2 regions of the Arthrobacter sp. 05L421 genome follow, and region 2 is predicted to be linked to the other one. Evidence: predicted binding sites of a transcription regulator. Region 2 holds the regulator's gene; the other holds the start of a gene.

Region 1 (10,643 bases), on a different contig from region 2:
AGGACGAACCCGGAATCCCGGAGGCGGATCTGCGGAAAATGGACACACCCACCCTGCTGCTCGCCGGCACGGAGGATCCGCTTCGGCATGCGGACTCGGAACGGGCGGCCCGGCTCATGCCCACGGCCCAGTTCCAAGCCCTGCCAGGCCGCAATCATGCCCAGACGCTGATTCCGGCAGGCCCCGTCGTCGATCTGGTCAACTCATTTATCGCGTCGATACGAGACTAAAGGGCCGGGCGTCGCTTCAAGCGCTCGAAACTGAAGCGTCACCGGCCGGGCTGCCGCGAACCGAAGGCTTCCAGCGCGCGAAGCAGGGGAGTGGTGCCGGCTTTGAGGAGGTCAATGGGGCGGGAGCCGGCGAGGTCCCGGGATGGGGTGACCATCCAGACCGTGAAGTAGTTGTGCGGGATCTTGAGCTCCAGCGCGCGCTGAAAGAGTTCAACTACCGGCGGGCGGAGCTGCCCGCCGGGGAGGAACTGGAATCCGGGGCAGAAGGTGCCGTCGTCGATGAAGACGCGGACGAGTTGCTGCATTACCGGTTCCGGGTCCTCCATGAGCTCGGAGAGGCGGCGGTGGACCTGGTCCAGGGCCGGCAGCGTGAATTCTTTTCTGATCCCCTCCCATGTTTGACCGCTGATGGGTTGACGGTTCGCTGGCACTGGTGCCTAGTCGCTGTCACTGATGTGCTCGAGGAACCACACCGGAGAGGGCCGTTCACGGCGCAATGTAGATTCACGGCGCAGCGTAAAGGTCCGCAGCGCAGACGTCGAGCCGAGGCGGGCCTGCACGCGCCAGTGTTCGGTTCTGACCCGGCCGCCGCTGCCTGCGGCCGGAGCGCGCCGGGTGTCCCAGTCCGTGCCACTTCCGGACCAGCGCTGGGATTCCGTGCCGGGATCGACTACCCAGATACGCCCGTCGTGCCGGATGGCGAGGGGCTTGCCTTGCTGGTCGGTCCGGACCTGTAGGCCGTGGGTCTGGGCGGGGGCTTCGGGTGCAGGGGTCATGGCGGAAGTTCTTTCATGGAGCAGTTCAGTGCGGTGGTGCGGGCGTGTGGTGGGTTAGGCGGCTTTGACGAGGGGGAGTTCGTCCCAGTGGGTGGTGTAGCGGGGGGAGAGCATGTCCCGTTTCATGGTCCAGTCCGGTCCGCCCCGGATTCCGGCGTGGCCCAGGCCGATGGAGCCGCGGCCGTACCGGCGGGCCACGTCCTCCAGGAGGGTGCCGACGTGGCGTTCCTCGTGCGGGTTTTCGAACAGGGCCAGGGGTGCCTGGTTGCCGGTGGGACGGAGGTCGGTGACCATGATGCCGGCCCTGGCGTACCGAATGCCCCCGCGGATGTGGGGGAGAAGTGCGTGGGCAGCCCTGGTGAGCAGGACCGGGTCCGCGGTGGGCATCGGCAGCGGCACGCAGACCGAAGGGTAGGAGGTGTCTTTGGGGTTGAAGTGTGACGTGCCGGCGAACGCGGTCAGGACCTTGGCCTGCAGTGCGTGTTTGGCCAGCCGCGCCGAGGCCTGCTGGCCGTAGACGCTCATGACCTGCCGCATGCCGCCGACGGTGGTGATGGGGGTGGCGAAGGAGCGGGAGAAGATGAGCTGGTCGCGGCCGATCCGTTCCTCCTCCATCGGGATGCACGGGGTCCCCTGCAGTTCCAGGACGGTGCGCATCATGACCACGGAGAAGCGGTCCCGGATCATCACCGGATCGGCCCGGGACAGGTCAAGGATGGACTGGATGCCGAGGGCGTTGAGCCGTTTCGTCAGCCGGGTGGCGACACCCCAGATCTCGATCACGGACAGTCGACGCATCAGGGATTCCCTGTCGGCGGCGGCCACGGAGTCCCAGTGGCAGACCCCGTCGAAGGCCGGGTTGTTCTTGGCCCATTTGTTGGCCAGCTTCGCCAGGGTCTTGGTCCCGGCGATCCCGACGCAAACAGGTACCCCGACGTTGCGCCGCACGGCTGTTTTCATGCTCCGGCCCAGGGCCAGGAGTTCCTCCGGGGTGCCGTTGACGCCGAGGAAGGCCTCGTCGATGCTGTACACCTCCAGCCAGGCGGAGTACCGGCCCAGCAGTTCCATCACCCGGGCGCTGATGTCACCGTAGAGCTCGTAGTTGCTGGAGAGCGCAACGAGCCCCCATTCCTTGGCGCGCGGGGCGAGTTTGAACCACGGCTCGCCCAGAGGGATGCCGAGGGCCTTGGCTTCCGCGGACCGGGTGACGGCGCAGCCGTCGTTGTTGGACAGGACGACGACGGGCCGGCCCTCCAGGGACGGGTCGAACGCCCGCTCGGCCGAGGCGTAAAAGCAGTTCACATCCACGTGTGCGATCTGCGGCATCCGCCGCATCGTGGCCGGCTTAGACATGGCTGGCCTCACACATGGTGCAGGCACCGGGTCGCGACGCCCCAGATGACCAGATCCGAGACCGACGGGACCCGGATGTCCGGGTACGCTGGATTCTCCGCCTGCAGCACCACCCCGCTTCCCGTGACCCGCAGCCGCTTGATGGTCAGCTCCCCGTCCAGGACGGCGATGACAACGGACCCGTCTTTGGGTTCCAGGGCGCGGTTCACGATCAGTTCATCGCCGTCGCTGATGCCGGCGCCCTCCATCGAATCCCCGGACACCCGCACGACGTAGGTGCTGGTGATGTCCTTGATCAGGTGCTCATTGAGGTCAATCCGGCCATCAAAGTAGTCCTGCGCCGGGGACGGGTACCCCGCCGCGACGGGAACCGGAGAGATCAGCACGGATAACAACGACATGCCCGCATCTATCACGCGGGGACCGACAACAACGCCCACAACACACCTTTATTCGAATATATGTTCGATTCATTCAGTGTAGCCGGACGGACCGACAAAAGAACCGCTTTGCGGAGTTGCGGGGGATCCGGACTCCAGATCCCCTTCCCCTTCGGTAGCATCGCCAGCATGACCACGTGCTCTGTGCTGCGCTGTCCCGAGACTCCAACAGTCGTCTACAAGCTGATGCCCGGTTCCCGCCTGGAAGTGCCTGTCTGTGCCGGGCACAAGGCGGTTTTGGAGGGCGGTGCTCGTTGGATGGTCAATGGCGGCACCGGCTCGCCGTCTGACGAGGGTCCCGAAGGATCCGCGGGAATCAGCATCCTCATGGGAGGAGATTTGCCGGGTCACAACCGGCTGATCGGCTTCGGCGTTAGCCGGACTATAGGCGACGAGCCTGGGTTCACCGTGGAATTGGACGTTGATGCCGCGGACGGTCCGCAACGGGTCTCGTTCTGGACGACGGAGGATGTCGGTAGGCGACTTGGTGCTTTCCTTGCTGACCCAACGAAACCACCTGCGCCGCCAGGAGCATAACAGGGCAGTCTACGTCCCGTGCTTATCCTGGCCGTGGAGTTGGGTTAAGAACGCGGTAGGGCGCGCGGCCGCCGAGCAGATCACCCCCTACCCGCCTGGGATCCCCGTCGTCGTCCCTGGCGAAGGGATCAACACCGCCATCATCGACTACCTCGAATCCGGCCTGAAGGCCGGCATGGTGCTCCCCGACCCGGCCGACCCGTCCCTGCAAACCATCCGGGCCGTCAGGCGGTAAGCACAGGCGCCGCCAACTCTTCGTCGTGCCAGTTACGCCAGGTCGGGGGAACTGGCCACGATGTAATCCAACGCGGCGGGACCGGACATGGCAAGAGTGTTGTCCTCAGGCTTGATGCGGCGGCCTTCGAGGGCCGCCCAGAGGGCTTCGGCAGGCTCTGGCTGGCTCTGGTTTATCAGGCACCAGCTGGTGTACAGTCCGTACAGCTCTTCCTGGTCCAACCCGCCGTCTGTTTCCCGGTCATCGGTCAAGGCCTCTGCGAGGAACCGGTCAAAATGCGCGCTCATATCTGTTCCTTTGTACCTTTTGCATCTCCAGGATGCTCCGCCGCCGAAGCTTTGGCAGCGCGCCACGGCGCGCTGCCAAAGACGAATTTATGCCAGGGAGACAACCCTGTCCAGTTCAGCTCCGCCGATGCCACAGCGGCTAGCCCCCAGGCCATACGGGCGAGCGTTCAGAACATGTTGCGGTAGGGGGCCAGCTTGGGCGCTGACCGACGTTGATCGGATGTATCTGTCCAGGGTTGCAGCGCACCGGTTCTAAGAGCGTCTTGGTTTTGAGCCCTGCCAATGTGGAAAGAATGTGACGTCTCCCGCCATCTGGCGGCTAAATCACGGCTTTTCTTGCCAAGGGGAGGGGTGACCTGCGACGACGCGTGTGCGCACGGTCGGTCGTGCGGGCAGAAAGTACACCAGCGGGCGCTTTGTGACTCGCTGACGGGCCCCCGAACCGGCGGGCTGGAGGTCGGCCGGTTGGAGGCTGGTATCCCCGTCGACGATCCCGGATTCGAGGAACCTGGCATCCACGCTCCCGGCGAGGAGAAGTTGTTATCACTGGAGCCTCACGGGGGGATCGGGGCTTGCCTTGTCCAAGAGGTCTTGGAGCGGCCGGTCAGTTCTTGTCCCCCCGATGCGCGCGGTAGGAACACACGCGCAGCTTGCGTGACTGCATCGCTGCCGAAAAAGCCGTGTGAGCATAGGCTTTCTCCATGTCAATGATCGACCGAAGGAAAGTCCTCACGGGAGCGACCGTGGGACTCGTTGCGGCGGGGTTGGCTGCATGTGAGGGACCTCCTCGGGCACCTGTAACCAATGCAACGGCGCCGTCAACACTTCCCCCGACGACTTCCCCGCCCGCCGCCGGGCCAAACTGGAAGGGGCTCGGGTCTCGAGTGGCGGGCCGGCTCGAGCTTCCGGGAGCCGGAGCCTACGAGGAAGTGAAGCGGGTCGAGAACCCACGCTTCGACGCTGCCCGACCATTGGCCGTTCTCTCGGCCGCCACGTCCGACGACGTGTCCGCGGCTGTCCGTTTCGCCGCTGAGGAGGCGGTGCCACTAGTGACCCGAGCCGGGGGACACAGCTACTCGGGATACTCCTCCGGGGACGCAGGAGCGGCTGGGCTGGCGCCGTCGCTAGTTGTTGATGTGCGGGGATTGTCGGAAATCACGGTCCATATGGATGGCACGGTGACAGTTGGGGCGGGGGCCTCACTCATCGCGGTCTACGCGGCCCTGGGCCTGAAGGGCAGGGCCCTCGCCGGCGGGTCGTGTCCGACCGTCGGCGTAGCTGGCCTGACGTTGGGCGGGGGAGTGGGGGTCCTGACCAGGGCTTACGGGCTGACATCGGATGCGCTTGTGTCTGTCGAGCTTGTCACCTCTAGGGGCGACAAGGTCACGGCAAGTGCCCGCGAGAACACGGACCTCTTCTGGGCCTGCCGCGGAGGCGGCGGCCAGGTCGGCATACTGACATCCCTGACCTTCAGGACCGTACCCGCTCCCACCATCAGCACTGTATTCCTCGAATGGTCCTTCTCTGACGCCATACCGGTCATCCTTGCCTGGCAGAACTGGGCTCCGACGGCTGATCGACGGCTGTGGTCCACCCTCAAACTGCTCAGCGGCGCCCGCCACAAGGCCCCGACCATCCAACTGACAGCTACATGGATTGGGCCGGCATCGGGTCTCGGTGCGCAGCTAGCCCGCCTCCACGAGATTTCGGGTGTACGGCCGCTGGTCCAGAGTGCCAGGCCGGATAGGTCCTACCTCGATGTCATGTTCGGTTATGCCGGATGCAGCGGCATTCCCGCCGCGCAGTGCACCACCAATAAGGGCGGTTCGTTGCAACGGGAAGCGTTCAGCGCCACTTCCCACGTTCCATACGACCTGCTCGATTCGACCGGTGCGTCCCGGCTCGTCGATCGATGCGTGGTGGGCCACAATCTGCCGGGCGCCACCGAAACGGGTGTGTCCCTGGACGCACTGGGAGGAGCGGTTCGCGACGTTGACGCTGGTGCCACCGGCTTCGGTCACAGGAACGCAATCGCTACAGTCCAGTACACCGCCACGTTCGGGGACGGCGTGAATCCGGCCCTTTTCGATGCCTATGTCAGGGGCTCGCGGGACGCTCTGGAACCCTATTGGGGGAGCAGCGCCTATTTCAACTACTTCGACTCGCGCATCGCTGACCCAGGATCGGCCTACTTCGGCGACCACGCGCCGCGACTCCAGAGCATCCGCTCTGCGGCAGACCCTCTGGGGATCTTCGCCTACCCTGCCTTTCGACGGGCCTGAGGTTCTCCTCAAACTGGGAACATCGTCGGCGGTCGATGCGTCAGAAGAACCGCCGGAGCCGCTGAGGCCGGCACCGCGCGGCCGAGGAAATGCCTGCGCCCGGGAGGACTGCTGACACCGGACAGAGCTTAGTCGGCGGCGGTCTCCGTGAAGCGGCCTGGTGGAGCCTGATCTTCTGGGTGTAACCCTGTCGGCCAGCGCGGCCAACCATGCAGCGGATAAGCCGCCGTGCGCGGCGCGGGCACCGTCACGCGGTACCGCGGGGGCCGTTAACCACGGACGACGGCGGGAGGTGGCTCCCGCCGTCGTCGTTGTGTGTGCTAGGAGGAAACTGCCTCAAGGTTGGCTGCCCCGTGGTTCAGGCTGAGCGTGAAGGTGTTCGGGCCGCTGGCGTGGACCGCGATGTTGCTCTTGGAGGTGTTGTGGCGCTCGGAGTGCTCGTGGATCAGGGCGTCCAGCTCGTGGTGCATGGTGGAGCGGTCCCAGAGCTTGTGGGTTACAGAGTTGGCAGTTTCAAACGTCATTGTTCAGTGCTTCCATTCATGAATCCGGAGGTCCGGCTGCCGCACCGATGCGGAGCCGCCGTGGGGCCAAACCAGGAACGCCTGAGACCTTGGGCAGCTCTATTGAGCTCACCGGTTTGGCCTCATTGCGTCCACCAGGATGGGTGCCCCAAGTTCACTGACGCGTAGCGTCGGAGCGAACATCAGGGCTGCGTCGGCGGGCAACCTCGTTCCCCGCCTTGCCTTTCCATAGTGCACAGCGCCTTGCGGGCGGCTCAAGCCAGATGGCGAAAATCGTGCGTGAGACTCATCACAGCCGTGCGGCGTGACGCGAACGGCGACGCCGACGCCCGGGTCCCGTGCCTAGGGGCGGGCCCGCTTGGGCCAAAGACGCGGGGTGAGCGTGTGCTTGCGGCTCAGGCCCCGGGCGGGAGCGGGTGTGACAGGCACCGGCCCGCCTGGCTCCGGTCCGGCTGCCGTGGCGGCCCGTCCGTAGCGGGCGGCCAAGGGCGCGGCGCTGAAGCCATGGGCCAGGACGCTGAGCAGTACGGTGGCAGCGATGACGGCCACAGCCTGATCGGACACTGGTCCCAGGGCTTCCAGCGCCAGCAGCGCGAACACGAGGGAAGCCAGGCCCCGGGGGCCGAACCAGCCCACGAAGAGGACGGTGGCCCGGTCGAGGCCGGCACCAATCGAGGCCAGCGCCACCGGCAGCATGCGCACCACCGTGAGGCTGACCACGGCATACGCGATGGTCAGAGGGACTGAGTGCGCAAGCATGATCGGCACGGTGATGGCACCGAAGGCCAGCCACACGAGCAGTGACACCAGCCCGCTCATCTGCTCGACGAAGACGAGTTCAGCCGGCCCCCGTTGACCGGCGCACGTGCCGAACGCCAGCCCGGCGCAGAACGCGGCGACAAATCCGTTGCCGCCCACGGCGAGGGCGGCGCTGTAGGCGAGCAGGCTCAGGGCCAGGACGCCGATGCCGGCGAAGTCCTCGGCGGCGGTCCCGCGCCGGCGGGCAAGCTGCAGCAGCCATCCGCCGGCGGCGCCGGCCGCCGCGCCGACACCTGCGCCGATGAACAGCTCGACGGCGGCGCTGCCCGGACCTTCGGCACTCTCCAGGCCTGCCGCGGCAGCCGCGCCGGCGATCGCGAGCATGACCACCGGGGTGGCGATGCCGTCGTTGAGGCCGCTCTCGACCGTGATTAGCTGGCGGATCCGGGACGGCACCGCCGGGTTCGTCACCACGGGGAGCCCGAGTGCTGCGTCCGTAGGGGCCAGCGCCGCACCTACCAGGAGGGCCAGCCACAGCCCGAAGTGGGGGAAGAACCAGGCGGCCAGGGCCCACCCGAACACAATCGTCAGGGGCAGACCGACTCCCAGCAGCCGCACATAGCGGCCCACGTCCCGGCGCAACTGCTGGAGCGGCAGGCGGGCGGCGTCGGAGAAGAGCACCCAGACCAAGGTGACCTCGACAATCGGGGTGGTAACCGCCGGGGGAGCGGAGCCGTCGACCAGCCCGAACCAGGCCAGGGCCGCGCCGAGTGCGGTGAACACAATAGGAGCGGTCAGGTCCGCCTGCTCCAGCCGCACCGAAACCAGCGCCCACGCGAACAGGGCACCGGTGACAAGGACGACCACCGTCAGTTCCATGACGGAACTGTGCTCGCTTCCGTGGGCCCCGCTTCGAATGTGTCGGAACCGGCCATGCCCAATTTTAGGCGGGGTGGGCCGCCCCGGGCCCGTGTCCAAAGCCCCTACGGGCCAGGAACCGCCGCGGACGGAGTAGGTGTCAGGTGTCGTCACGGACCGCCCGCGGAGCCGAGACCGAGCCGCGGCGGATCAGCGCGGCCGTGAATATAGGTGCCGCCGCCGGTGCCTTGCGGCCTTCGATCTGCCGGATCAAGGCCGACGCGGACGCAACGCCCATGTCATAGACCGGCTGCGCGATGACCGTGAGCGGGGGAGTGGTCAGGCGCGTCCAGGCGAAGTCGTCATACATGAGGAAGGAAACATCATCCGGAATCGAGAGTCCAAGCTCGTGGATCGCTTCGACCACGCTGAGACCGATCAACCCGTCGGAGGCGATGATCGCCGTCGCCGGGTCCGGGCGCTGCACCAGCTCTCGGATGATCTTCTTGATCGACTCGTCGTCGCCGGCGTTGAGGCGGATCAGATCGTCCGGCAGGTCCAGTCCCGCCTCATCGAACGCCCGTTTCATGCCGTCGCGGCGGTCCGAAATCTGGGACGAGTCCAACTGCATGCCGTCGTGGTACGGCCCGGCTGTCTTGAGCGTGGAGACGAATGCGATCCTCCGGTGGCCGGACTTGAGTAAATAGCTGGTGGATTCATGGGAGATGTCCTCCATGTCCACCGCCACGGTATCGACGTCGAGCCCTGACGCCTTGCGGTCCAGAAGGACCAGTGGACGGCCGGATTCGTGAACGCGCCGTAAATGTTGCGTTTCCACGGAGGACGCCGGCGCCACGATCAGGCCGTCAACGCGCTTGTCGAGGAGCACCCTGACAGCGTCGATTTCAGCCTCGGTGTCCTCGTCAGTGTTGATAAGGATGACGTTGAAGCCACTGCGCTTGGCGGTGTCCGTAATGCCCCGTGTGGCCAGGCCGAAATGGGGGTTTTCGATGTCGCCGACCACCACCCCGATGGTGTGCGATTTCCCCGTGTTCATGCTCCGGGCGAGCTCGTTGGGCCGGTACTCCAGTTCTTCGGCGGCAGCCAGCACCCGCTCACGCACGTCGTCGCTCACGGCACCGTAGTTGCCCAGGGCGCGGGCGGCCTGGGCCTTGGAGACCTGGGCGGCTTTTGCGACGTCGGCGACAGTGACGTCGCGGCGCCGGGAAGCATCACTATTCATTACGGCCTTTCGTAGCGGACCCTTGACGCCTCATGTGGCTTCGATTACATTTCTAGCAATCGATGTGAGTCCGGTCTCAATCCTAGGGACTGAGACCGGACTCAGCAAGACACCCATCGACAAAGTCCCGCATCATGGGGCCCACTGCCCGCCTGCCCCGCCCCTCACTCCCACGATTGGAAACGCTGTGAACACAGGAAACAAAATGCGCCCAGCGGCGCTCATCGCCGCTGCTGTTGCCGCGGTGCTGGCACTGTCCGGCTGCGGTGGCAGCTCGTCCGCCTCATCCGCGCCGGCGGACAACCCCTACGGCCTCATTGAGGCCGGCACCATCCGCGTTGCCAGCCTGGGTGATTCGAAGCCCTATACCTTCGCCGACGCCCAGGGCAACTTCACTGGCTTCGACGTCGAACTCTTCAAAGACGTCGCCCACCGCGCCGGAGTCGACAAGGTCGTCTTCACCGGACAGGACTTCTCCGGCCTGCTGGCGGCCGTCTCTAACGGCCAGTTCGACGCCGGTGTTGCGGCGATCGGTATCACAGACAAGCGCAAGCAGACTGTCGACTTCTCCGACGGCTACCTGGCCGGCTACCTGACCGTCATCACCAAGCCGACGTCGGGCATCTCCAGCGCCGACGGGCTCGGCGGGAAGCGCCTCGGCGTCGTGCAGGGAACATTGCAGGAGGCCTACGCCGTCAAGAACTTCACCTCCGCGAACCTGGTGCGCTTCCCGGACAACAACACCGCAATCTCCGCGGTGAACAGCGGATCCGTCGATGCCCACTTCCTGGATTACGAGGCCGCGAAGGCCTATCGGGACCAGTACGGACTGGTCAGCGCCGCGGACATCCCGTCATTCGATGCTCCCGCCGGCTTCGCCGTGGCAAAGGGGAAGACCGCCTTCAAGGATGCCCTCAACAAGGGCCTGGCCGCAGCCATGGAGGACGGCACCTGGAAGAAGCTGTACCAGAAGTGGTTCCCGGGATCCCCGATGCCCGAGCAGTACCTGCCGAAGGCCGAGCAGACGGCAAGCCCGACGCCCAGCAAGTAAACGGCCCCGCAAGCACCGTAAGGCACACGTCCGGCACCTGGCCCGACTGCCACATGACCGGGCGGGCC
Region 2 (10,643 bases):
AACCGGCGCCAACGGAGGCGCCGGTGCGACCGGCAGCCCGACGTCGGTACTCGGCAAGGCGCAGGCCATCTCCCGCCTGGACGAGGTGTACACGAACTTCGACGGCGACCAGCAGGATCTCGAGGAACGCCACGCGCTGCGCCGCAAGGCGGGCCTGTCCACCGAACTCGAAGACGTCACCGAGGTCGAATACCGGCAGTTGCGCCTTGAGCGCGTCGTCCTGGCCGGCCTCTGGACCGAAGGCACCCTCGCGGATGCCGAGAACTCCCTGCGCGAACTCGCGGCCCTCGCCGAGACCGCCGGCTCCGAGGTCCTCGACGGACTCGTCCAGCGGCGGGCCAAGCCCGATCCCGGAACCTTCCTCGGCTCCGGAAAGGCGCAGGAACTGAAAGCCATCGTGGTGTCCACCGGCGCCGACACCGTAGTGGTCGACGCCGAATTGGCCCCGTCCCAGCGGCGCGGACTGGAAGACATCGTCAAGGTCAAGGTCATCGACCGCACGGCGCTGATCCTGGACATCTTCGCGCAGCATGCCAAGAGCCGCGAAGGCAAGGCGCAGGTGGAACTGGCGCATCTGGAATACCTGCTCCCGCGTCTGCGTGGCTGGGGCGAATCGATGTCCCGCCAGGCCGGTGGCCAGGTGGGCGGCGCCGGCGCCGGCATGGGCTCGCGTGGTCCCGGTGAAACCAAGATCGAACTGGACCGCCGCCGGATCCGCACCCGGATGGCCAAGCTGCGCCGCGAAATCGCCGCCATGAAGCCGGCCCGGGAAACGAAGCGGGCCAACCGCCGTCGTAATGCTGTCCCCTCGGTAGCGATCGCCGGATACACCAACGCCGGGAAGTCCTCGCTGCTGAACCGGCTCACCGACGCCGGGGTGCTGGTGGAAAACGCCCTGTTCGCCACCCTGGACCCCACCGTCCGCAAGGCCGAAACCGCTGACGGTCTGGGGTACACCCTGGCCGACACCGTGGGATTTGTCCGGTCCCTGCCCACCCAGCTCGTGGAGGCATTCCGCTCCACGCTCGAAGAGGTGGCCGACTCGGACCTCATCCTGCACGTCGTCGACGTCTCGCACCCGGATCCGGAAGGCCAGATCGCCGCTGTCCGGACCGTGTTCAGCGAAGTCGACGCGCGCAAGGTTCCGGAAATCATTGTCCTGAACAAGGCTGACGCCGCCGACCCGTTTGTGGTGGAACGGCTCAAGCAGCGCGAACCGCGCCACGTGGTGGTCTCAGCCCGCACCGGTGAAGGTATTCCGGAGCTGCTCAAGGCCATCAGCGACGGCATTCCGCGTCCCAGCGTGAAGCTTGAACTGCTGATCCCGTACAACCGCGGGGACCTGCTCAGCAAGCTCCACGAGACCGACGCCGAGATCCTCAGCCTCGACCACGAGGAAACCGGGACCCGAGCCGTGGTGATGGTGCGTGAAGGACTCGCCGCCGAACTGGATCCCTTCATCAGCAATGACTGAGGCTGCGGTGACCAAGGCCGACGCCGAACCCGCGGACGCCAAAGCGTCTGACGTTGAATTGGACGCCGCCGGACCTGCGGACGCGTCGGAGGACATGGAGCCTGCGGACGCATCGGCCGACTCCGACGGCGGCCCAGATTCAGTTGCTGGCGCGGCCGGCGAGGAGTTTGTGGTTGAACTGCTCGACCGTGCCGTGTCTGGCATGGGCGGCCAGAGCCGCGATGGCCAGCACGAAATGGCCCGGCAGGTGGTGCGCGCGATAGACAGCGGCGACCACCTGCTGGTCCAGGCCGGCACCGGCACCGGCAAATCCCTGGCGTACCTGATTCCGCTGATCGCCCATTCGCTGACCAGCAACAAGCCCACCCTGGTCTCGACCGCAACGCTGGCGCTGCAGACCCAGATCGTGGGCCGGGACCTGCCCAGGCTGCTCAAGACCATCACGCCTGCGCTGGCACGGCCGGTCAAGATCGCCCTGGTGAAGGGCCGGTCCAACTACGTGTGCCGGCACAAGCTCGAGGGCGGGTTCCCGTCCGAGGAACCTTCCGAGGGACAGCTGTTTTCCCTCGGGGAGGACACCAGCGTGCCGCATTTCGCCGCCGCACTTGGCGGGCCGTCCTCGCAAATGGGCAAGGAAGTCGTCCGCCTGCGCGAATGGGCCGAGGGGACCGCAACGGGGGACCGCGACGAGCTCATGCCCGGCGTCACGGACCGGGCCTGGCGCCAGGTCTCGGTCACCTCCATGGAGTGCCTCGGCGCGCAGAAGTGCCCGCTCGCGGCCGAATGTTTCAGCGAGCTTGCCCGGCAGAACGCCGCCGACGCCGACGTCGTGGTCACCAACCACGCCATGCTCGCCGTCAGCGCCTTCGAAGGCCTGGCGGTGCTGCCCGAGTACGACGTCGTGGTGGTAGATGAAGCGCACGAACTGCAGGACCGCGTCACGGGTGCTGTATCCGGTCAGCTCTCGGTGGCGATGGTGCACGCCGCCGCGTCCGGGGCCCGGAAGCACACGGGCATCACGGTGGACGCGCTGAACAATGCCGCCGCCCACCTGGAGCTGGCCATCGACGGCGTCCCGAGCGGGTTGATGCCTAACGGGCTGAACAGCGAGCAACTGGACTGCATCGACCAGCTCCGCGACGCGTGCCGCGCCGCCCTGTCTGATTCGAAGGGGGACAGCTCCGTGTCGGCCGACGGCGGACGCCAGCTGGCCCGGTCACGCCTGATGGTCATCCTGGAACTCTGTGAGCGCCTCTTGGCCGCGCGCGAAAACCGCGAAGTGGTGTGGTTCTCCCGCAACAGCAGCTTCGACCCGGCGCAGGGCTACTCCCAGCCGGACGAGAGCTCGCCGGCCTTGATCAATGTTGCCCCGTTGAGCGTCGCGGGGCGTCTGCGCGAGGGTTTGTTCGCGGACCACACCGTCATCCTGACCTCAGCCACGCTGGCTATCGGCGCTGCCTTCGAACCTGCTGCCGGCGGTCTTGGCCTCGTTGGCAACGGCGCCCCGAGCTGGACCGGCGTCGACGTCGGATCCCCCTTCGACTATCCGAAGCAGGGCATCCTCTACGTCGCCCGGCACCTGCCCAAGCCCGGCCGCGGAACGTCCCCCGAGGCCTTGGACGAACTCGAGAAGCTGATCCGCGCTTCCGGCGGCGGTGCCTTGTGCCTGTTTTCCTCCCGGCGCGCAGCGGAGGAAGCCGCGGAGGCCATGCGGCCCCGACTGGGCCTCAGCATCCTGTGCCAGGGGGAGTCGACCATGACGGCGCTCGTGCGGCAGTTTGCGGACGAGCCGGACACCTGTTTGTTCGGCACGATGTCCCTCTGGCAGGGCGTCGACGTTCCCGGAGTGTCCTGCCGGCTGGTGGTCATTGACCGGATACCGTTCCCGCGGCCGGACGATCCGCTGATGACGGCACGCTCGCGGGCCGTCGCCCAGGCCGGCGGCAACGGCTTCATGTCCGTCTCGGCCACGCACGCCGCCATTCGGCTCGCGCAGGGCGCCGGACGGCTGATCCGCTCGACGTCGGACAAGGGAGTTGTGGCGGTGCTGGATTCGCGGCTATCCACGGAGCGCTACGGCGGATTCCTCCGCGCCGCGCTGCCGCCGTTCTGGCCCACCACCGATTCGTCGATAGCCATGGCGGCCTTGGAGCGCCTGGCGAAGGACTCCGCGAAGGGCTGAGTCCCAAGCTGAACCAGGAGCCGACCATCCTCGATGACGCGGCGACTCTGAGGGCCGGCGACTCTGAGGGCTGGCGACTCTGCCAGGGCGGCCCGACAGGGACGGCTAAAGGGAGCGGAGTACCGAGACGACCTTGCCCATGATGACGGCGTGGTCACCGAGGATTGGCTCGTACTGGGTGTTTTGCGGCAACAGCCAGGTGTGGCCGTCCCGCTGGCGGAAGGTCTTGACCGTGGCTTCGTCGTCCAGCAGTGCGGCAACGATGTCGCCGTTCACGGCATCACCCTGGCGGCGGACAACCACCCAGTCGCCGTCGCAGATGGCGGCATCGATCATCGAGTCGCCCGCCACCTTGAGCATGAAGAGTTCGCCATGGCCCACGAGCTGTCGGGGCAGCGGCATGACATCCTCCACCACCTGGTCCGCGAGGATCGGCCCGCCGGCGGCGATGCGTCCGACAAGCGGCACCATTGCAGTGTCCGTGGCGCTGGCGAGTTCAGTCACTGACAGGCCGCCGACGGCCCGCAGGCCACTGGACTTCTCGACACCCGAAATCGGGGTGGTTCCCTCGTCCAACGTCAGCGGCATGAGCACTTCCATAGCCCGCGGGCGCTTCGGATCGCGCCGCAGGTAGCCGAGCTTTTCAAGCTGGGAGAGCTGATGGGTCACGCTCGACAGGCTGGCCAATCCGACGGTGTCGCCGATCTCGCGCATGGACGGCGGGTAGCCCTTGTCCGTGACGGACCGCTGGATGGTCTCCAGGATTTTCTTTTGCCGGGGGGTGAGGCTCTTGGGCGCCCGGGCGGGCTGCGGGCTCCGTGAGGTGGCCCTGCCGCCGGTGGCTTGTGCTGCCATGTTCGCCAATGCCTTTCCGTTCCACCCGGCTGCCGTGGCTGCTGTCACCGGGAACTTCCGGTCTGAAATGTCAGACCCTGCTGATCAACTACTGATGATGTCCCGCAGGGAGTTCATCAGTGGTTGTCCTGTCCCTCAAAAATAGGCCAGCCGCAAGGCTTTTTCAAACATTTGTTCTAGCGAGTCTCGACATCGTTCGTTAGTAAGTGCTAAAACAGAACAAGCAGAGTTCGAATATGTGTTCGAGTTTCGAGTTTTCACTTCGGATCTGGTGTTCGGTTCTATGTTCGAAGGTTCGGCCGGTTGGCGGCGAGTACGTGGAGTACGCCGGGCGGCACCGTATGGTCCAGGAGGGCTCAGTTCATGTCAGCTTCAAACGCGTTTCAAGGCACGTTCGTTCAGGGTGTCACGAATCACCACCGCAGTGCAGGTGCCAGTGGGGTGGCGGATTTCGGCAGCATCGACCAGGGCAACATCGGCCACGGAGGTGTCGGCCAGGGAGGTGCCGACCGGGGAAGCGTCCGTCACGGCAATGTGTACCCGCTCAACGCCGGCCCCCGCATTTCCCCGACGTCGCCTGCACCGCGAGGGGCGATGGCCGCTGGTTCCGCCGGCCGGCCGAAGCAAGCGCCGCTGCGGCTCACCCGGCGCGGACGCTTCGTCTTCTTCGGCGTCCCGCTGATCCTGCTGACGGCGCTCATTCTGTCATTCAGTGGATTCCTCAACGCGCCTGCGAAGGCGGCGGATTCCGCGGATCAGCTCTCGGTGACGCCGACCATTACCGTCACGGTGCAGCCGGGGGAGTCCCTCTGGGCCATTGCAGGGTCCGTGGCCCCGGACCGGGATCCCCGCGACGTCGTGGCCGATATCGTGCAGCTGAACAACCTGGACGCCGCGCGTGTGCTGCCGGGCCAGCAGCTGTTCGTCCCGTCCAAATAGAGTCTGGCAAGCCAAGTACCTGCCCCCAACTAACCTCCCCCAATTGCCGTCGCAGGCGTCACAGTTTCAGCGCCCGTGCCGCTACCACTTAAACTGGTCGAGTGACTGACCAGCTTGAGCGCCTCAACCGACTGCCCCTCCGAACCAATCTGCGTGGCCTGCGTCCGTATGGCGCACCGCAGCTGGACGTCCCTATCCTGCTCAACGTCAACGAGAACACCCATGGCGTTCCGGCCGATGTCCGCGCGGCAATCACCGAGGCCGTCAGCGCCGCCGCCGCAGGGCTGAACCGGTATCCGGACCGCGAGTTCACCGAATTGCGCGAAGCCCTCGCCGAATACCTTGGCCATGGCCTGGACGCGGAGAATATCTGGGCCGCGAACGGTTCCAACGAAGTCCTTCAGCAGATCCTCCAGGCATTCGGCGGCCCCGGCCGGACGGCCCTTGGGTTTCCTCCCACGTATTCGATGTACCCGCTGCTGGCCTCCGGCACGGACACCGAATACATCGTCGGTGCCCGAGCGGCGGACTACGGGCTCAGCGCGGAATCGGCGGCCCGGCAGGTCCGCGAGCTGCAGCCCAACATCGTTTTCCTCTGCTCCCCGAACAACCCCACCGGCACGGGGCTGGGGCTTGATGTCGTCGAGGCCGTCTATGACGCCGGCGAGGCCAGTCAAACCATCGTGATCGTGGACGAGGCTTACCACGAGTTCGCCCACGACGGCACGCCCAGCGCCCTCACCCTGTTGCCCGGCCGGGAACGGCTCATCGTCTCGCGCACCATGAGCAAGGCCTTCGCCCTCGCCGGCGCGCGGCTCGGCTACATGGCCGCGGCCCCGGAGGTCGCGGACGCCCTGCGCCTGGTCCGTCTCCCGTACCACCTCTCCGCCATCACCCAGGCCGCGGCCCTGGCCGCCCTGCGCCACCGGGGGGCACTCATGGCGGACGTCGAGGACATCAAACGCCAGCGCGACAGGATCGTCTCCGAACTGACGCGGCTGGGGCTGAGGCCGGCCGCCTCCGATTCCAACTACGTGTTCTTCGGCGGTCTGGAGAATCCCCACGAGGTCTGGCAGGGCATGCTGGACGCCGGTGTCCTCATCCGCGACGTCGGCATTCCGGGGCACCTTCGCGTGACCGCCGGCACTGAGACGGAAACCACAGCCTTCCTTGAGGCCCTTGAAAGCATCCTGAACGGCTCCGCAAAGCCGCAGGCCTAGACTTGGTGGGGAGCCCGCGCGCCCCGCCGCACTGCCCAACACCCTGCCTTCTTCCAAAGGACACATCTACATGAGCAACATGGGATCCACCGCCGCCGAGGGCCGGACCGCACGCATGGAACGGACCACCACTGAGTCCTCGGTCCTGGTCGAGATCAACCTGGACGGCACCGGCGTTTCAGACATCAGCACGTCGGTCCCGTTCTATGACCACATGCTGACAGCCCTCAGCAAGCACTCCCTGATTGACATGACCGTCAAGGCCACCGGTGATACCCACATCGATGTGCACCACACTGTCGAGGACGTGGCCATCACGTTCGGCGAGGTGCTGCGGACCGCCCTGGGCAACAAGGCCGGAATCCGCCGGTTCGGCGAGGCCACCGTGCCCCTGGATGAGGCCCTCGCGCAAGCCGTCGTGGACGTCTCCGGCCGTCCCTACCTGGTCCACGCCGGGGAGCCGGCAGGCCAGGAATACCACCTGATCGGCGGCCACTTCACGGGCTCCCTGACCCGTCACGTCTTCGAGGCGATCACACTGCACGCCGGGATCTGCCTGCACATGAACGTCACCGCCGGGCGCGACCCCCACCACATCGTCGAGGCCCAGTTCAAGGCCTTTGCCCGGGCGCTGCGCGCAGCCGTCGAACCGGATCCCCGCGTCGAGGGCATCCCGTCCACAAAGGGTGCCTTGTGAGCGCCCCGCTGCTCCGCGACGGGGCCATCATCGATCCCGCCGCCGCGACCAAGCCGGTGTCCCCGGAGGGAAAGCCCACTGTTACGGTGCTGGACTACGGCTCCGGGAATGTCCGGTCCGCCGTCCGCGCGCTGGAGCGGGCAGGCGCCGAAGTCATCCTCAGTTCCAAGCCCGAAGACGTCCTTAACGCCGACGGCCTCGTCGTCCCCGGTGTCGGCGCCTTCGAAACCGTCATGCGCGAACTCAAAGCTGTTGACGCCATCCGCATGATCGGCCGCCGTGTCGCAGGAGGCCGCCCCGTGCTGGCCATCTGCGTTGGGCTCCAGGTGTTGTTCGAGGCCGGCGTCGAGCACGGCACCGAAGCGGAGGGCATGGGGGAGTGGCCTGGCAAGGTGGAGCTGCTGCCTGCCGACGTCGTGCCGCACATGGGCTGGAACACCGTCTCCGTCCCTGAGGGGTCCAAGCTGTTCGCCGGAGTCGAGGGCGAGCGCTTCTACTTCGTACACTCCTACGGTGTCCAGCAGTGGGACTTCGACGTCATCCAGCCGCGGATGGCCGCGCCGCTGGTCACCTGGTCCGACCACGGTGCCCCGTTCATCGCGGCTGTGGAAAACGGCCCGCTGTGCGCCACCCAGTTCCACCCAGAGAAGTCCGGCGACGCCGGCGCCCGGCTGCTGCGCAACTGGGTCCAGGGCCTCCGCCCCGCATCCCCGGAACAAACCGCATCCCCGGAACAAACCGCCGCCCCGGAACGGACCGCCTAGATGTGGTCCCTGGTACTGATGGGCGTCGCAGGCCTGCTGGTTGGCGGCGCGATCTCCTTCCGGCAGCAGAAAAGTCCGCTCTGGGTGCAGATCGTTTTCTACGTCCTGGCCGGAATGTCGCTGCTGGCCGCCTTCCTCCTGACCCTGCCGGCGTCCTGACGGCCCCGCTCCCACCTACCATCCCCAAGCTGAGGACTCCACGATGACCACCGAAACCCCGCTGCCCGTACTTGAGCTCCTGCCCGCCGTCGATGTCGTCAACGGCCAGGCCGTCCGGCTCGTCCAGGGCGAAGCCGGCAGCGAGACGAGCTACGGCACCCCGCTGGAGGCCGCCCTCAACTGGCAGCAGCAGGGGGCCGAGTGGGTGCACCTGGTCGACCTGGACGCCGCGTTCGGGCGCGGCTCCAACGCCGAACTCCTGCGCGAGGTGGTTGGGCGGCTCGACATTAAGGTGGAGCTCTCCGGCGGACTGCGCGACGACGAATCTCTCGAGAAGGCCCTCAGCCTCGGCGTCGCCCGCGTGAACCTGGGCACCGCGGCACTGGAGAACCCGGACTGGACGGCCCGGGTGATCGAACGCTTCGGCGACAAGATCGCCGTCGGCCTGGATGTCCGCGGCACCACCCTCGCCGGCCGGGGCTGGACCAAGGAAGGCGGGGACCTCTGGGAGGTGCTCGGCCGCCTCGAGGACGCCGGCTGCGCCCGGTACGTCGTGACCGATGTGACCAAGGACGGCACCCTCCAGGGCCCCAACGTCGAGCTCCTTCGCCAGATGGTCGAAAAGACAGGCAAGCCGGTGGTCGCTTCCGGCGGCATTTCCAGCCTTGAGGACCTCCTGGTCCTGCGTTCCCTGGTGCCGCTCGGGGTCGAAGGCGCCATCATCGGCAAAGCCCTCTACAACGGCAACTTCACACTGCCTGAGGCCCTCGACGCCGCCGGCCGCCGCTAGGCTGTCCGTGCCCATGACGCACACCGAGAATCCTCACGGCCCCCACGATGCAGTGCAGACGGGCACCGGGGCGGGGCCCGTCCGGCATCTGCCCGGACACATCGCGGCCGCCCTGGCCGGCTCCGGCGGGGCCACCGACTCCGCCGGCCAGCCCTGGGCAGGCCGCAGCCTGGCCGGCGATGACGCAAAGATCCACAATTTCGAGGACGACGACGGCACCGCCGACGCCGGATACCTTGCCGCCTTGGCCGATCTCGCCGCGGGCACGGGCGACGAGGCGGCCGTGGTGGCCGCGCTTGCCACCGCAAGGGTATTCGTGCCAATCCTCGCCCAGCTCGCCGAAGAGGGCGAAGCCGCCGCCGGGGCGCACGGGGACCAGCTGCACGGTGATAATCTTCGCTCCGACAAACAGGCAGACATGGCCCTCGTGACGCTCAAGGCGCCCGACGGGCGGACGGCCATGCCGGTGTTCACCTCGGCGGCGTCATTGACAGCGTGGCATCCGGAGGCCAGGCCGGTCGCCGTGTACGCGGCCCGGGCGGCCCTGTCCGCGGTCGCGGAAGGCGCCGAGTTGCTGGTGCTCGATCCCGGCTCCGAGCTGACGTTCGTGGTGCGCCGGCCGGCGGTTTGGGCCCTCGCCCAGCAGCAGGCCTGGACGCCGTCGTACGCCGACCCCGACCTCGCCGCGGCCCTCGGGGAGAGCGCAGTTAGCTTTCCTGCGGTCCGCCGTGGTGAAATTCATCCGGGGGGAGGAGTTGCCACGGCCACGGCCGATGGCAAGCGGCTCCCCGGTGGGGGAGCCGGCCCGGAACTCCGGGTGGTCCTCTACCTTGAAGACGGGCTCGACGCCGCCGGCGTGCAGTCCATTGTCGCTGGCCTCAACAACGCCTGGGCCCGGAATGAAATCTTTGCCGAGCGGGTTGATTCGATCGAGGTCAAGCTGCAGCGCGCAGCACCATAGCTTTCGGCCCAACGGGGGGACTTCCCGGTGCTGCCGTGGGCAGTACCAGAAGGAAGTAGTTTCGTGAATTTCGCGCTTTACCGTCAGCTGCTGGCCGTTCGGCCCATCCGGCGACTCCTGCTGGTTGGCATGATCGCCCGCGTACCGCACTCGGCGGCCGGAGTCTTGCTGACCCTGCACATCGTCCTGACCCTCGGCCAGGGCTACGCGGCCGCCGGCGCGGCCGCCGCCGTGATGACGATCGGAATCGCCGTCGGCGCCCCCTGGCGCGGGCGCCGGGTCGACACGGTGGGGCTGCGTAAGGCGCTCATCCCGTCTGTCGTCTCCGAGACCGTGATCTGGTCGATTGTCCCGCACGTCTCCTACGAGGTGCTGCTGCCCCTGGTGTTCGTCGGAGGCCTGCTGACCCTGCCCATCTTCAGCGTGGTGCGGCAGTCCCTCGGCGTGCTCGCCCCCTCGGAACAGCGCCGCACGGCCTTCACCCTGGACGCCATCGCCACCGAACTGGTCTTCATGATCGGCCCCGCTGTCGGAGCCGTCGTCGCCACCAGCGGCCAGTCCGTCCTGGGCCTGACAGTCGTGGGAGTTGCAACATCCGTATC

The links. Region 2 encodes LexA, which represses DNA repair genes until DNA is damaged. Its sites were predicted from a motif close to TCGAACANNTGTTCGA; they were not measured.
Region 1: the regulator LexA is predicted to act here: its motif matches at 2,813-2,828, upstream of AC1DKQ_RS15215 (LexA family protein).

What each region holds. Positions count from the first base shown of each region.
Region 1 is NZ_JBFTOC010000013.1:28,936-39,578, reverse strand. It holds gene AC1DKQ_RS15235 (alpha/beta fold hydrolase) at 1-230, shown strand, start outside; gene AC1DKQ_RS15230 (hypothetical protein) at 269-661, opposite strand; gene AC1DKQ_RS15225 (hypothetical protein) at 668-1,006, opposite strand; gene AC1DKQ_RS15220 (Y-family DNA polymerase) at 1,061-2,341, opposite strand; gene AC1DKQ_RS15215 (LexA family protein) at 2,368-2,799, opposite strand; gene AC1DKQ_RS15210 (Orn/Lys/Arg family decarboxylase) at 3,287-3,571, shown strand; gene AC1DKQ_RS15205 (hypothetical protein) at 3,604-3,858, opposite strand; gene AC1DKQ_RS15200 (FAD-binding oxidoreductase) at 4,560-6,140, shown strand; gene AC1DKQ_RS15195 (hypothetical protein) at 6,461-6,664, opposite strand; gene AC1DKQ_RS15190 (cation:proton antiporter domain-containing protein) at 7,007-8,302, opposite strand; gene AC1DKQ_RS15185 (LacI family DNA-binding transcriptional regulator) at 8,442-9,524, opposite strand; gene AC1DKQ_RS15180 (ABC transporter substrate-binding protein) at 9,730-10,575, shown strand.
Region 2 is NZ_JBFTOC010000004.1:46,258-56,900, reverse strand. It holds gene hflX (GTPase HflX) at 1-1,474, shown strand, start outside; gene AC1DKQ_RS06795 (ATP-dependent DNA helicase) at 1,569-3,656, shown strand; gene lexA (transcriptional repressor LexA) at 3,762-4,511, opposite strand; gene AC1DKQ_RS06785 (LysM peptidoglycan-binding domain-containing protein) at 5,106-5,450, shown strand; gene AC1DKQ_RS06780 (histidinol-phosphate transaminase) at 5,552-6,670, shown strand; gene hisB (imidazoleglycerol-phosphate dehydratase HisB) at 6,741-7,367, shown strand; gene hisH (imidazole glycerol phosphate synthase subunit HisH) at 7,364-8,131, shown strand; gene AC1DKQ_RS06765 (hypothetical protein) at 8,132-8,290, shown strand; gene priA (bifunctional 1-(5-phosphoribosyl)-5-((5-phosphoribosylamino)methylideneamino)imidazole-4-carboxamide isomerase/phosphoribosylanthranilate isomerase PriA) at 8,334-9,080, shown strand; gene AC1DKQ_RS06755 (SseB family protein) at 9,094-10,041, shown strand; gene AC1DKQ_RS06750 (MFS transporter) at 10,105-10,643, shown strand, end outside.